DNA from 2 places in the Paenibacillus kribbensis genome. Region 2 is predicted to be linked to the other one. Evidence: a T-box and tRNA genes for the amino acid it is inferred to sense, from the RefSeq annotation. Region 2 holds a T-box; the other holds one or more tRNA genes.

Region 1 (5,514 bases), 2.7 Mb from region 2:
CCACCATTGAAAGAGTGCGTAATAGCTCACTGGTCGAGTGACTCTGCGCCGAAAATGTAACGGGGCTAAACACACCACCGAAGCTATGGCTTGATGCTTTGCATCAGGGGTAGGGGAGCGTTGAATGCGGGTTGAAGGTGTACCGGAAGGAGCGCTGGACTGCATTCAAGTGAGAATGCCGGTATGAGTAACGAAAAGATCTGTGAGAATCAGATCCGCCGAAAGCCTAAGGGTTCCTGAGGAAGGTTCGTCCGCTCAGGGGAAGTCGGGACCTAAGGCGAGGCCGATAGGCGTAGTCGAAGGACAACAGGTCGAAATTCCTGTACCACCGTAATCCGTTATGAGCGATGGGGTGACGCAGTAGGGTAGTGACGCGGACTGATGGATGTCCGTCCAAGCAGTGAGGCTGGTGTGTAGGCAAATCCGCACATCGATAAGGCTGGGCTGTGATGGGGAGCGAAAATTGCAGTAGCGAAGGTCATGATCTCAGACTGCCAAGAAAAGCCTCTAGCCAGGAGAAGGTGCCCGTACCGTAAACCGACACAGGTAGGCGAGAAGAGAATTCTAAGGCGCGCGGAAGAACTCTCGTTAAGGAACTCGGCAAAATGACCCCGTAACTTCGGGAGAAGGGGTGCCTCGGTAGGGTGAATAGCCCGAGGGGGCCGCAGTGAAAAGGCCCAAGCGACTGTTTAGCAAAAACACAGGTCTGTGCGAAGCCGCAAGGCGAAGTATACGGGCTGACGCCTGCCCGGTGCTGGAAGGTTAAGGGGAGTGGTAAGCCTTCGGGCGAAGCTATGAACCGAAGCCCCAGTAAACGGCGGCCGTAACTATAACGGTCCTAAGGTAGCGAAATTCCTTGTCAGGTAAATTCTGACCCGCACGAATGGCGTAACGACTTGGGCGCTGTCTCAACGAGAGATCCGGTGAAATTTTAATACCTGTGAAGATGCAGGTTACCCGCGACAAGACGGAAAGACCCCATGGAGCTTTACTGCAGCTTGATATTGAATTTGGGTACGATCTGTACAGGATAGGTGGGAGCCGTTGAGCCTTGAGCGCCAGCTTGAGGGGAGGCATCCTTGGGATACCACCCTGATCGTATCTAGGTTCTAACTTGGTACCGTAAGCCGGTACGAGGACAGTGTCAGGTGGGCAGTTTGACTGGGGCGGTCGCCTCCTAAAGAGTAACGGAGGCGCCCCAAGGTTCCCTCAGAATGGTTGGAAATCATTCGAAGAGTGCAAAGGCAGAAGGGAGCTTGACTGCGAGACCTACAAGTCGAGCAGGGACGAAAGTCGGGCTTAGTGATCCGGTGGTACCGCATGGAAGGGCCATCGCTCAACGGATAAAAGCTACCCTGGGGATAACAGGCTTATCTCCCCCAAGAGTCCACATCGACGGGGAGGTTTGGCACCTCGATGTCGGCTCATCGCATCCTGGGGCTGAAGTAGGTCCCAAGGGTTGGGCTGTTCGCCCATTAAAGCGGTACGCGAGCTGGGTTCAGAACGTCGTGAGACAGTTCGGTCCCTATCTGTCGTGGGCGTAGGAAATTTGAGAGGAGCTGTCCTTAGTACGAGAGGACCGGGATGGACGTACCGCTGGTGTACCAGTTGTTTCGCCAGAAGCACAGCTGGGTAGCTATGTACGGAAGGGATAAGCGCTGAAAGCATCTAAGCGTGAAGCCCCCCTCAAGATGAGATTTCCCAATACGTAAGACCCCTTGAAGACGACGAGGTAGATAGGTTGGGGGTGGAAGTGCAGTAATGCATGGAGCTGACCAATACTAATCGGTCGAGGGCTTATCCTAAAGATAGGACGCAATGGAGTTTCGGATCCAGTTTTCAGGGTGTAACACCTTGAAGGTATGTACAAGTGCATACGAAAAGCGCATTGAAATTCATTCACACGATATGTGATGAATCAAGTTTCAATACGGAAGAATTTGCGAGGCAAATTCATGTTTGGTGGCGATAGCGGAGGGGTTCCACACGTACCCATCCCGAACACGACCGTTAAGCCCTCCAGCGCCGATGGTACTTGGACCGCAGGGTCCTGGGAGAGTAGGACGCCGCCAAGCGATATCCTTTAGAGGATAATAAAGCTGTAAATATTAGGGCCTTTAGCTCAGCTGGTTAGAGCGCACCCCTGATAAGGGTGAGGTCGGTGGTTCGAGTCCACTAAGGCCCACCATTTCTTAATTAATACAACATGATTGGGGCCATAGCTCAGCTGGGAGAGCGCCTGCCTTGCACGCAGGAGGTCAGCGGTTCGATCCCGCTTGGCTCCACCAATATTCCCTGATAGCTCAGTTGGTAGAGCACTCGACTGTTAATCGAGTTGTCACAGGTTCGAGTCCTGTTCGGGGAGCCATATTTTGAATATTTTTGACTTATATATATAAGGTGGCGGCGTAGCTCAGCTGGCTAGAGCGTACGGTTCATACCCGTGAGGTCGGGGGTTCGATCCCCTCTGCCGCTACTCGGAGAGATACCCAAGTGGCTATAAGGGGACCCTCTGCTAAGGGGTTAGACTGCGAAAGTGGTGCGAGGGTTCGAATCCCTCTCTCTCCGCCACACCTTTAAAAATTCAGAATTTATTTTGTAAGGCCCGTTGGTCAAGGGGTTAAGACACCTCCCTTTCACGGAGGTAACAGGGGTTCGAATCCCCTACGGGTCATAATATGGAGGCTTAGCTCAGCTGGGAGAGCATCTGCCTTACAAGCAGAGGGTCGGGGGTTCGATCCCCTCAGCCTCCACCATTAATAATTTTTAAAGAAATCCCTTTTACTATCGCGGGGTGGAGCAGTTCGGTAGCTCGTCGGGCTCATAACCCGAAGGTCGTAGGTTCAAATCCTGCCCCCGCAATTAATTTCCTGATGGAAATGCCTCTGGAACTGTGGTGTAGAGGCCTAACATGCCTGCCTGTCACGCAGGAGATCGCGGGTTCGAATCCCGTCAGTTCCGCCATTCTAATATGTATAATTTAGTAGTACAACATAATATGGCTCGGTAGCTCAGTCGGTAGAGCAGAGGACTGAAAATCCTCGTGTCGGCGGTTCGATTCCGTCCCGAGCCACCTTTCAAGTGGGAATGAGTAATGTGCCGGTGTAGCTCAATTGGTAGAGCAACTGACTTGTAATCAGTAGGTTGGGGGTTCAAGTCCTCTCGCCGGCACCATTTTGGAGGATTAGCGAAGTGGCCAAACGCATCAGACTGTAAATCTGCTCCCTTACGGGTTCGGTGGTTCGAATCCATCATCCTCCACCAGTCTTTTCTTAATCATATGGCGGTCGTGGCGAAGTGGTTAACGCACCGGACTGTGACTCCGGCATTCGTGGGTTCAAGCCCCATCGGCCGCCCTTTATTCTTATTAATGGGGATTAGCCAAGCGGTAAGGCAACGGACTTTGACTCCGTCATGCATAGGTTCAAATCCTATATCCCCAGCCATTAAGAGCCATTAGCTCAGTTGGTAGAGCACCTGACTTTTAATCAGGGTGTCGAAGGTTCGAGTCCTTCATGGCTCACCATTTATAATTATTTTGCGGTCGTGGCGGAATTGGCAGACGCGCACGGTTCAGGTCCGTGTGGGCTAACCCCCCGTGGAGGTTCGAGTCCTCTCGACCGCACCATATTTTGCGGACGTGGCTCAGCGGTAGAGCATCGCCTTGCCAAGGCGAGGGTCGCGGGTTCGATTCCCGTCGTCCGCTCCATTATCCATACGGCGCCATAGCCAAGTGGTAAGGCAAAGCTCTGCAAAAGCTTCATTCCCCAGTTCAAATCTGGGTGGCGCCTTAACGCTCATTATGGATTACAATATGCGCCCTTAGCTCAGCTGGATAGAGCGTTTGACTACGAATCAAAAGGCCGGGAGTTCGAATCTCTCAGGGCGCGCCATTTCTAAAAAAATGTATAATGTCGGGATGTAGCTCAGCTTGGTAGAGCACCTGGTTTGGGACCAGGGGGTCGCATGTTCAAATCGTGTCATCCCGATACTGATTTGCGGGTGTAGTTCAATGGTAGAACTCCAGCCTTCCAAGCTGGTAGCGTGGGTTCGATTCCCATCACCCGCTTTTTGCTATAGCGGATTCTTGTTGCCTCAGTGGTGACACCTTATAAATAAAGAGAGCCTGTCTGGAGACAGTGCTCTCTCTTTTTTTATTATATTTTCTAAATAACGATATGATGAATATTGAGGATTTGCGCTATCTGGTGCATACCCCACAAATAAGTTTGCGGATATACACCGATTACGATCCAACGGCCGATTTTACACGGGAATGGTGAGCTGGATGGAGGTTCCTTGCTCTGGTGCGGAGGTCATGCTCATATATCCTCCTACTCCTCTAGCCCGTTCTTCCATGCTAAACAGTCCAACGCCCTCTCCTTGGGATTCTTCAGAGAATCCGATCCCCTCATCCCAAATGCTCACTTGTATGATTTCTCCCTGATCTTCTACGTCGACATGTGCTTCTGCTACGTCTGCATACTTGGCTACATTCGTTAATGCTTCCTGTACAATCCGATAAATAGCTATTTCCTTACGGATATCAAGGCGTTTACGTAGGTTACACTGAAAATGGACCTCAATACCGTAATGCGAGCAAAAGTTTTCAATATAGGTTCGTATGGCTGGTACGACACCTAAATCATCCAGAACTGAGGGACGTAGTTCCCATGCTAGTCCGCGGACGTCTTTAATGATGTCGGTCACTTGTGAACGCAGATTTTCCAGAACAGGACTAGGCTGTTCAGCAAGTTGGCTATCTAGTTGAATAATTAGAGAAAACAAGCTTTGTCCGATCCCATCATGCAATTCTCTTGAAAAACGCTTGCGTTCTTCCTCCTGAATTTGCATTACTTGCGTCATCATCGTCTGAAGCTCAGCCTCGACCTTTTTCAGCTTGGTGACCTCATTACGGATTGCTAAGTGCTGATAGGGTTTGCCTTCCTCGTCCATGAACGGAACGATTGTGGTATTCACCCAGTAATAGCTGTTATCCTTAGCCCGATTGCGTATTTCTCCTTGCCATACCTGGCCTGAGCGTATGGTGGTCCACAGGTTTTTCATGAACGCGGAAGTATGGTAGCCTGAATTAATGAGCCGATGATCCCGACCGATCAGTTCTTCACGACTGTACTGCGAAATCTCACAGAACTTGTCGTTCACGTACTGAATAATGCCACGATGATCGGTCAAAGCAACGATGGAGGAAGTATCTAATGCAAGTTTCAGGTTGGATAGCTGGTGAAGTGAGTTACGCAGTTCATGGAGAAAAGGGGACTCCGGGATATAAGCTTCCAAATCATTTAGTAACTTATCAGCCGACTCACCAAAAGCGTGCTGCGGCAAAGGATTAGAAGATTCATTCATAGTGCAGCAGCCCCTTTTTAAGTGCAAATTTGACCAACTCAGGCCGTGTTTTCAGGTTAAGCTTTTCCATAAGGTTACTTTTGTGGGACTCTACGGTTTTGACGCTAATTACCAGATGCTCGGCAATTTCCTTATTGGCATATC
Region 2 (5,514 bases):
TAGGGTGTCATATCCATCTTCTGAAGCCAGACGATAGACGTATATCCTTTATCATCAAACAGCGGAGCACCGCTTGCCTGGACTGTTGAACCGTCAAGCGTTTGCTGATCCGTTGTTGAAAATTCCGACATATTAAGGCGCTCCTTCACAGCAAAATTAGCTGTACCAAGACAGCGGCTATACACCACTATAGCTCGTAGTATGCTCTATTTTACTCTCAACTCTAGAAATTTGCATCCATTTTTCATAAATTCGTCCCATTTTTTTAGTTCTTAAGCCCTATCGACAAATTCTGACGTTTTCATTCTTTTTATCTTCTTGACATTGACCCACTCTTACATATAATATATATTATTGAAAAAGACTGTGCGGCAGAATTATCTACTGTGCGGATCTTAAATTTTGGGCGTAACAGTTTGTGTCACCCTCATCTTTTTTGTTGCTGACAGGACAGCGGCTGAACTTTTCTGTCAGTAGTGCGTCTCACCTTGATTGGTAGCGCCGAACAAATTGGAGCGCAAAGAGAGCCCCAACTCAAATTTTAATTATGAAGGAGTTAACTCTATAATGGCACGTTACACTGGTCCTAAATTTAAATTAAGCCGTCGTCTCGGTATTTCCCTGAGCGGCACAGGTAAAGAATTGAAACGCCCTTTCCCTCCGGGACAACATGGTGCAAACCAACGGAGAAAAATCAGTAACTACGGTATGCAGCTTCAAGAGAAACAAAAGCTGCGCCACATGTACGGCTTGGGTGAAAAACAATTCCGTACCCTGTTCAACAAAGCTCAACACATGCACGGTATCGCTGGTGAAAACTTCATGTTCTTGCTGGAAAGCCGCCTGGACAACCTCGTGTTCCGTCTTGGCTTTGCTAACTCCCGTGCAGGCGCACGTCAATTGGTAGCTCACGGTCACGTTACTGTGAACGGTAAAAAAGTTGACATCGCTTCTTACCAAGTAAGCCCTGGCGACGTGATCGGTCTTCGTGAAAGAAGTCGTTCCCTGTCTTCCATTAAAGAAGCTTTGGAAAACCGCAACCACTTGGCTGCTTACTTGGAGTACAATGACGCTGCTCTGGAAGGTAAATACATTCGTTTGCCTGAGCGTGGCGAATTGTCTCAAGATATCGACGAAAAACAAATCGTCGAATTCTACAACCGCTAATCCTTGCATTAGCACCGAAAAGCACCCGAACAAAGTTCGGGTGCTTTTTGTATTCCCCATGCGTCTAGTCTGCGGCTTTTATTCAATGGGGATATACACCTTGATGCTCAAATGATCAGGAAAGGAAGAATTCATCACATCCGTAATTTCAAAATCAGGCCCCTCCCTCCGTTCAAAATTAGAATTGGGAAGCCATATGCCGTAGATGAAATCTCGTACATCCTGAACTCGTCCATTTGAGCCTGAAGCGTCAAATTCGGCATACTTCCCCGCAGGAATCTCCATATATATGAAACCCTCTGCCAGCTCATTCGATTCTTTCCCAACTGCCTCGCCCACCACAAATGAAAATGCACCGTCGTCTTCAAAACGACAAGCAATCCCATATGACATTCCCGGTGCGATTTTGTTCGGAATACACATAAAATATTCATTGGCCCCAAAGTGATCATAGAATCCCGGGATTTCTTTATAATGTTGCTCATTGTTTAGATTTGTTTTATATTCATGCCCTATGATTTTAATCGTTTCGAGTTGCCGCATCACTGGCTTCTTCATATCCAAATCTCCCTTCGTGTTTTTTTGATAATCCAGAAAATTGATCTTGCTTTGCCCGGGGAGCTCAATATCACTGTCGCGATATTTCCCAGGGGTGATACCAAAACTCTTTTCAAAAGCACGGGTAAATGCTTCTTGCGAGTTATACTGATACTCAATAGCGATGTCTAATACCTTTTGACTGGATTGTTTCAGCCTTGCAGCCGCCTCGGACAATCTCCTCCTTCTTATATATTGTTGAACCGTAAAGCCCGAAATGGCCTGAAAAACCCGCTGGAAATGAAAGGCTGAAAAGCAAGCTTGTGAAGCAACCTCAGTAATGTTCAGATCCTCCCGCAGATTCAATTCAATAAATTCAATCGCACACTGAATTCGTTTAAAATAGTCCATACAAACCTTCCCCGCACTTGTTATTGTTTTGGTTATTTCCCTACACGAAAATTGTGCAAGCCCACGCAATCCATTATGAACAATCCTGCGCCTGCTTGTTTGATTATTTGTGCTAAGTTTACCACGGCCTTTCACTCGGCAAAAATAAAAAGCAACGCAGAGATGCTATACCGATCTCAGCGCTGCTTGTAAATGGATTTGAATTATCCGAGCTTGATTTTAGCAAATTTTCGTTTACCTACCTGAACAATGTCGCCTTCCTTCGGCGTGTATGCTTCGTTCACATCGGTCCACTTCTCTTCATTAATTTTGACCGAACCCTGCTGGATACTACGTTTTGCTTCACCATTAGATGCCGCAAAGCCCAGATGAGTCAGCAGCTGGATCACACGAATTCCGCCTTCTTCCAATTGATCAGCCGTCAAGGTGAACTCTTCGATATCATCAGGCAGCGCACGTTGCTGGAATACAGTCACAAAATGCTGCTTGGCTGCTTCCGCCGCTTCCTCACCATGGTACATGCGTACCAGCGTTCCGGCCAGCTTCATTTTAGCATCACGCGGATGCACGGAACCATCCTGCACGCCTGTTGCCAGCTCCGCAAGCTCCTCATTGTTGATATCCGTTGCAAGCTCAAAATATTTCAGCATAAGCTCATCAGGAACGGACATCGATTTCCCGTATATTTCGTTCGGTTCCTCATCAACACCAATATAGTTCCCCAAACTTTTACTCATCTTCTGCACGCCATCCAGTCCTTCAAGCAGTGGCAGCATGATGGTCGCCTGCGGCTCTACACCGTATTCTTTTTGCAGAGTTCTGCCCATCAGCAGGTTGAACTTTTGATCCGTTCCTCCCAGCTCAATATCGCTTTTCAGAGCTACCGAATCCATGCCCTGCATCAGAGGGTAGAAGAACTCGTGAATGCTGATTGGCAAGCCGTTTTGGTATCTTTTTGTAAAATCATCCCGCTCCAGCATGCGGGCAACAGTGACCTTGGCGGACAAGGTTACCACATCAGCAAAAGACATCGGTCCCAACCATTCGGAATTGTAGTATACCTTTGTTTTATCAGGATCAAGAATTTTAAAAATTTGTTCCTTATACGTTTGCGCGTTACGCTGTACATCTTCTTCAGTCAGTTGCTTCCGGGTTTCCGATTTGCCTGTTGGATCACCGATTCTCCCTGTAAAATCTCCAATAATCAGCTGCACATGATGCCCCAGTTCCTGAAACTGGCGCAGTTTGTGCATAACAACCGTGTGTCCGATGTGAATATCAGGTGCAGACGGATCAAGACCCAGCTTGATTTTGAGCGGCTCACCGCTTACCACTGACTTGATAACCTTGCGCTTCAGCTCATCCTCTGGCACAATTTCCGCCACTCCCCGCTGAATCACATCAAGTTGTCGCTCTACCTCTGCCTGTTGCTCAGGCTTCAATTCTTCCCATTTCATCCTGTATTCCTCCTATTTTATGATCCAAATATTACCATATTAAACAAACCAAAAAGCCCCTTTCATCCCAAGGGACGAGAAGGAGCTGCTCGCGTTACCACCCTAATTAAAGAAACGTATGCCAAAACAAGCGTTTCTTTCACTTCATTTCTATAACGGGTCTACACCCGGTACTGGATTACTATCGTCGTCTTCGCAAATCTGCAAAGGCAATGCCATTCATCCAGACAGCTCCAGACGGTAATTCAAAGATGGGACGCTACCGATTCACACCATCCATCGGCTCTCTGCACAACGTGATTCCACCTTCTACTGAAGTCTTTCTCTGCTTTTCACGATATTTACTTTGTCCTATTTATAACATACTGCTTTTGTGTAGTCAACGACACCAAAAGACAGGCTTTTTAGCATATGGGTTCATTTTGTAATTTTATGCTATAATAATGGCTGTTAAAAAGGAGGAAGACTTAATGGTTGAAGAAAAAAACAACGTATCAGAGCCAAAGCCTTCCCGCTTAAGGACAACCATGCGAAGGCTCGGCCGTGTCATAAAGTGGGTCATCATCATCGGTTGTATGGGGGTACTGTTCGCAGGAGGAGCAGCCGCCGGCTATATAGCCTCTATTGTCAAAAACGAGCCAGTGCGTTCCAGATCCATGATTGAACAGGAAGTAAATAAGAATGCAATAACGGGCTTTGCTTATTTCAATGACGGCTCTCCCATCGGACAGCTCCGGACAGAGGAAGATCGGCGGCCCGTCACGTTTAAGGAGATTCCGCAACTCGTCATTGACGCAGTCATTGCTATTGAGGATAACCATTTTTACGAGCACAAAGGTGTCGATCTGTCAGGAACGCTGCGCGCTGTAAAACAAAAAGCGCTGCATGAGTCTGTACAAACCGGGGGGAGCACCCTGACTCAACAGCTTGCGCGTCGTGTTTTTCTGAATCTTGATCGCACAGATGATCGCAAGGTCAAGGAAATTCTGCTGTCTCTGCGCCTTGAGCGCTTTCTGAGCAAGCAGCAAATTATTACAGCCTATCTCAACAAAGTACCTTTTGGAAACGGCTCAAGCGGTTACAACGTCTTTGGCATCAAAGCAGCCGCCAAGGGTATTTTTAACGAAAATGATCTAAATAAGCTCAATGTGGCACAGGCCGCCTATCTGGCAGGACTGCCGCAGCTTCCTTCTTCTTATTCTGCTTTCAACGGTAAGGGCGAGTTTAATGAGTCCGGCTTTAAAAGGGCAATAAATCGTCAACATCTGGTGCTCAGTCGAATGCTCGAAGAAAATAAAATCAATAAAGCTCAGTATGATGAAGCAATGGCTTTTGATATTAAAAAATCTCTTGCACCTCGTACTGTAAAAGCTTATAACACCTATCCATACCTTATGATGGAAACAGAACGGCAAGCTGCGCAGGCACTGATGTCCGTCACGAATCCGGGCCAGGCGGCCAATGCTGGTGCAGATGCCAAGACCAAGGATGATAACGATTTGCTCAAAGAGGCCGAACAACAGCTTCGCACGGGTGGCTATATGGTCTACACCACCATTGATAAGAGCGTATACAAATCCATGCGCCAAATTGCAGAAAATAAAAACAACTTCTCTGCCACCAGTAAAACCAAGGGTGATGAGCAAGCAGCGGCCATTTTGATTCAGCATAAAACAGGCGCGATTCTCGGGATGATGGAAGGCCGGGACTTCCAAAAGGAACAGATGAATTATGCTACTCAGATGGTGCGTCAGCCGGGATCAGCGATGAAGCCCATTGCCGCCTATCTTCCTGCATTGGAAAGTGGTCTTGTGCAGCCCGGCAGCATCGTGGACGACGCTCCTATTATTTTGAAAGATGGCAGCAACGGATATCATATTCCGAAAAATGCGAACAACCGCTATCAAGGATTGGTTACAGCACGTTATGCACTGAATCAATC

The links. A T-box is a leader RNA that pairs with one kind of tRNA and senses whether it is charged. The one in region 2 lies ahead of tyrS (tyrosine--tRNA ligase), so its partner is inferred to be a tRNA-Tyr.
Region 1: it encodes a tRNA-Tyr, which carries the amino acid that the T-box ahead of tyrS (tyrosine--tRNA ligase) is inferred to sense. The anticodon was not compared.

The regions. Positions count from the first base shown of each region.
Region 1 covers NZ_CP020028.1:5,196,811-5,202,324, reverse strand. Annotated here, with positions in the region: rRNA gene B4V02_RS23250 (23S ribosomal RNA) at 1-1,805, shown strand, start outside; rRNA gene rrf (5S ribosomal RNA) at 1,959-2,075, shown strand; tRNA gene B4V02_RS23240 (tRNA-Ile) at 2,112-2,188, shown strand; tRNA gene B4V02_RS23235 (tRNA-Ala) at 2,213-2,288, shown strand; tRNA gene B4V02_RS23230 (tRNA-Asn) at 2,293-2,368, shown strand; tRNA gene B4V02_RS23225 (tRNA-Met) at 2,403-2,476, shown strand; tRNA gene B4V02_RS23220 (tRNA-Ser) at 2,480-2,571, shown strand; tRNA gene B4V02_RS23215 (tRNA-Glu) at 2,603-2,674, shown strand; tRNA gene B4V02_RS23210 (tRNA-Val) at 2,681-2,756, shown strand; tRNA gene B4V02_RS23205 (tRNA-Met) at 2,789-2,862, shown strand; tRNA gene B4V02_RS23200 (tRNA-Asp) at 2,888-2,964, shown strand; tRNA gene B4V02_RS23195 (tRNA-Phe) at 3,001-3,073, shown strand; tRNA gene B4V02_RS23190 (tRNA-Thr) at 3,099-3,174, shown strand; tRNA gene B4V02_RS23185 (tRNA-Tyr) at 3,179-3,264, shown strand; tRNA gene B4V02_RS23180 (tRNA-His) at 3,284-3,356, shown strand; tRNA gene B4V02_RS23175 (tRNA-Gln) at 3,372-3,446, shown strand; tRNA gene B4V02_RS23170 (tRNA-Lys) at 3,451-3,526, shown strand; tRNA gene B4V02_RS23165 (tRNA-Leu) at 3,541-3,628, shown strand; tRNA gene B4V02_RS23160 (tRNA-Gly) at 3,635-3,709, shown strand; tRNA gene B4V02_RS23155 (tRNA-Cys) at 3,720-3,791, shown strand; tRNA gene B4V02_RS23150 (tRNA-Arg) at 3,817-3,893, shown strand; tRNA gene B4V02_RS23145 (tRNA-Pro) at 3,916-3,989, shown strand; tRNA gene B4V02_RS23140 (tRNA-Gly) at 3,999-4,069, shown strand; gene B4V02_RS23135 (PAS domain-containing sensor histidine kinase) at 4,267-5,370, opposite strand; gene B4V02_RS23130 (response regulator) at 5,363-5,514, opposite strand, start outside.
Region 2 covers NZ_CP020028.1:2,114,288-2,119,801, reverse strand. Annotated here, with positions in the region: gene B4V02_RS09490 (sensor domain-containing diguanylate cyclase) at 1-131, opposite strand, end outside; gene rpsD (30S ribosomal protein S4) at 568-1,167, shown strand; gene B4V02_RS09480 (AraC family transcriptional regulator) at 1,246-2,115, opposite strand; gene tyrS (tyrosine--tRNA ligase) at 2,319-3,572, opposite strand; T-box leader at 3,640-3,907, opposite strand; gene B4V02_RS09470 (penicillin-binding protein 1A) at 4,043-5,514, shown strand, end outside.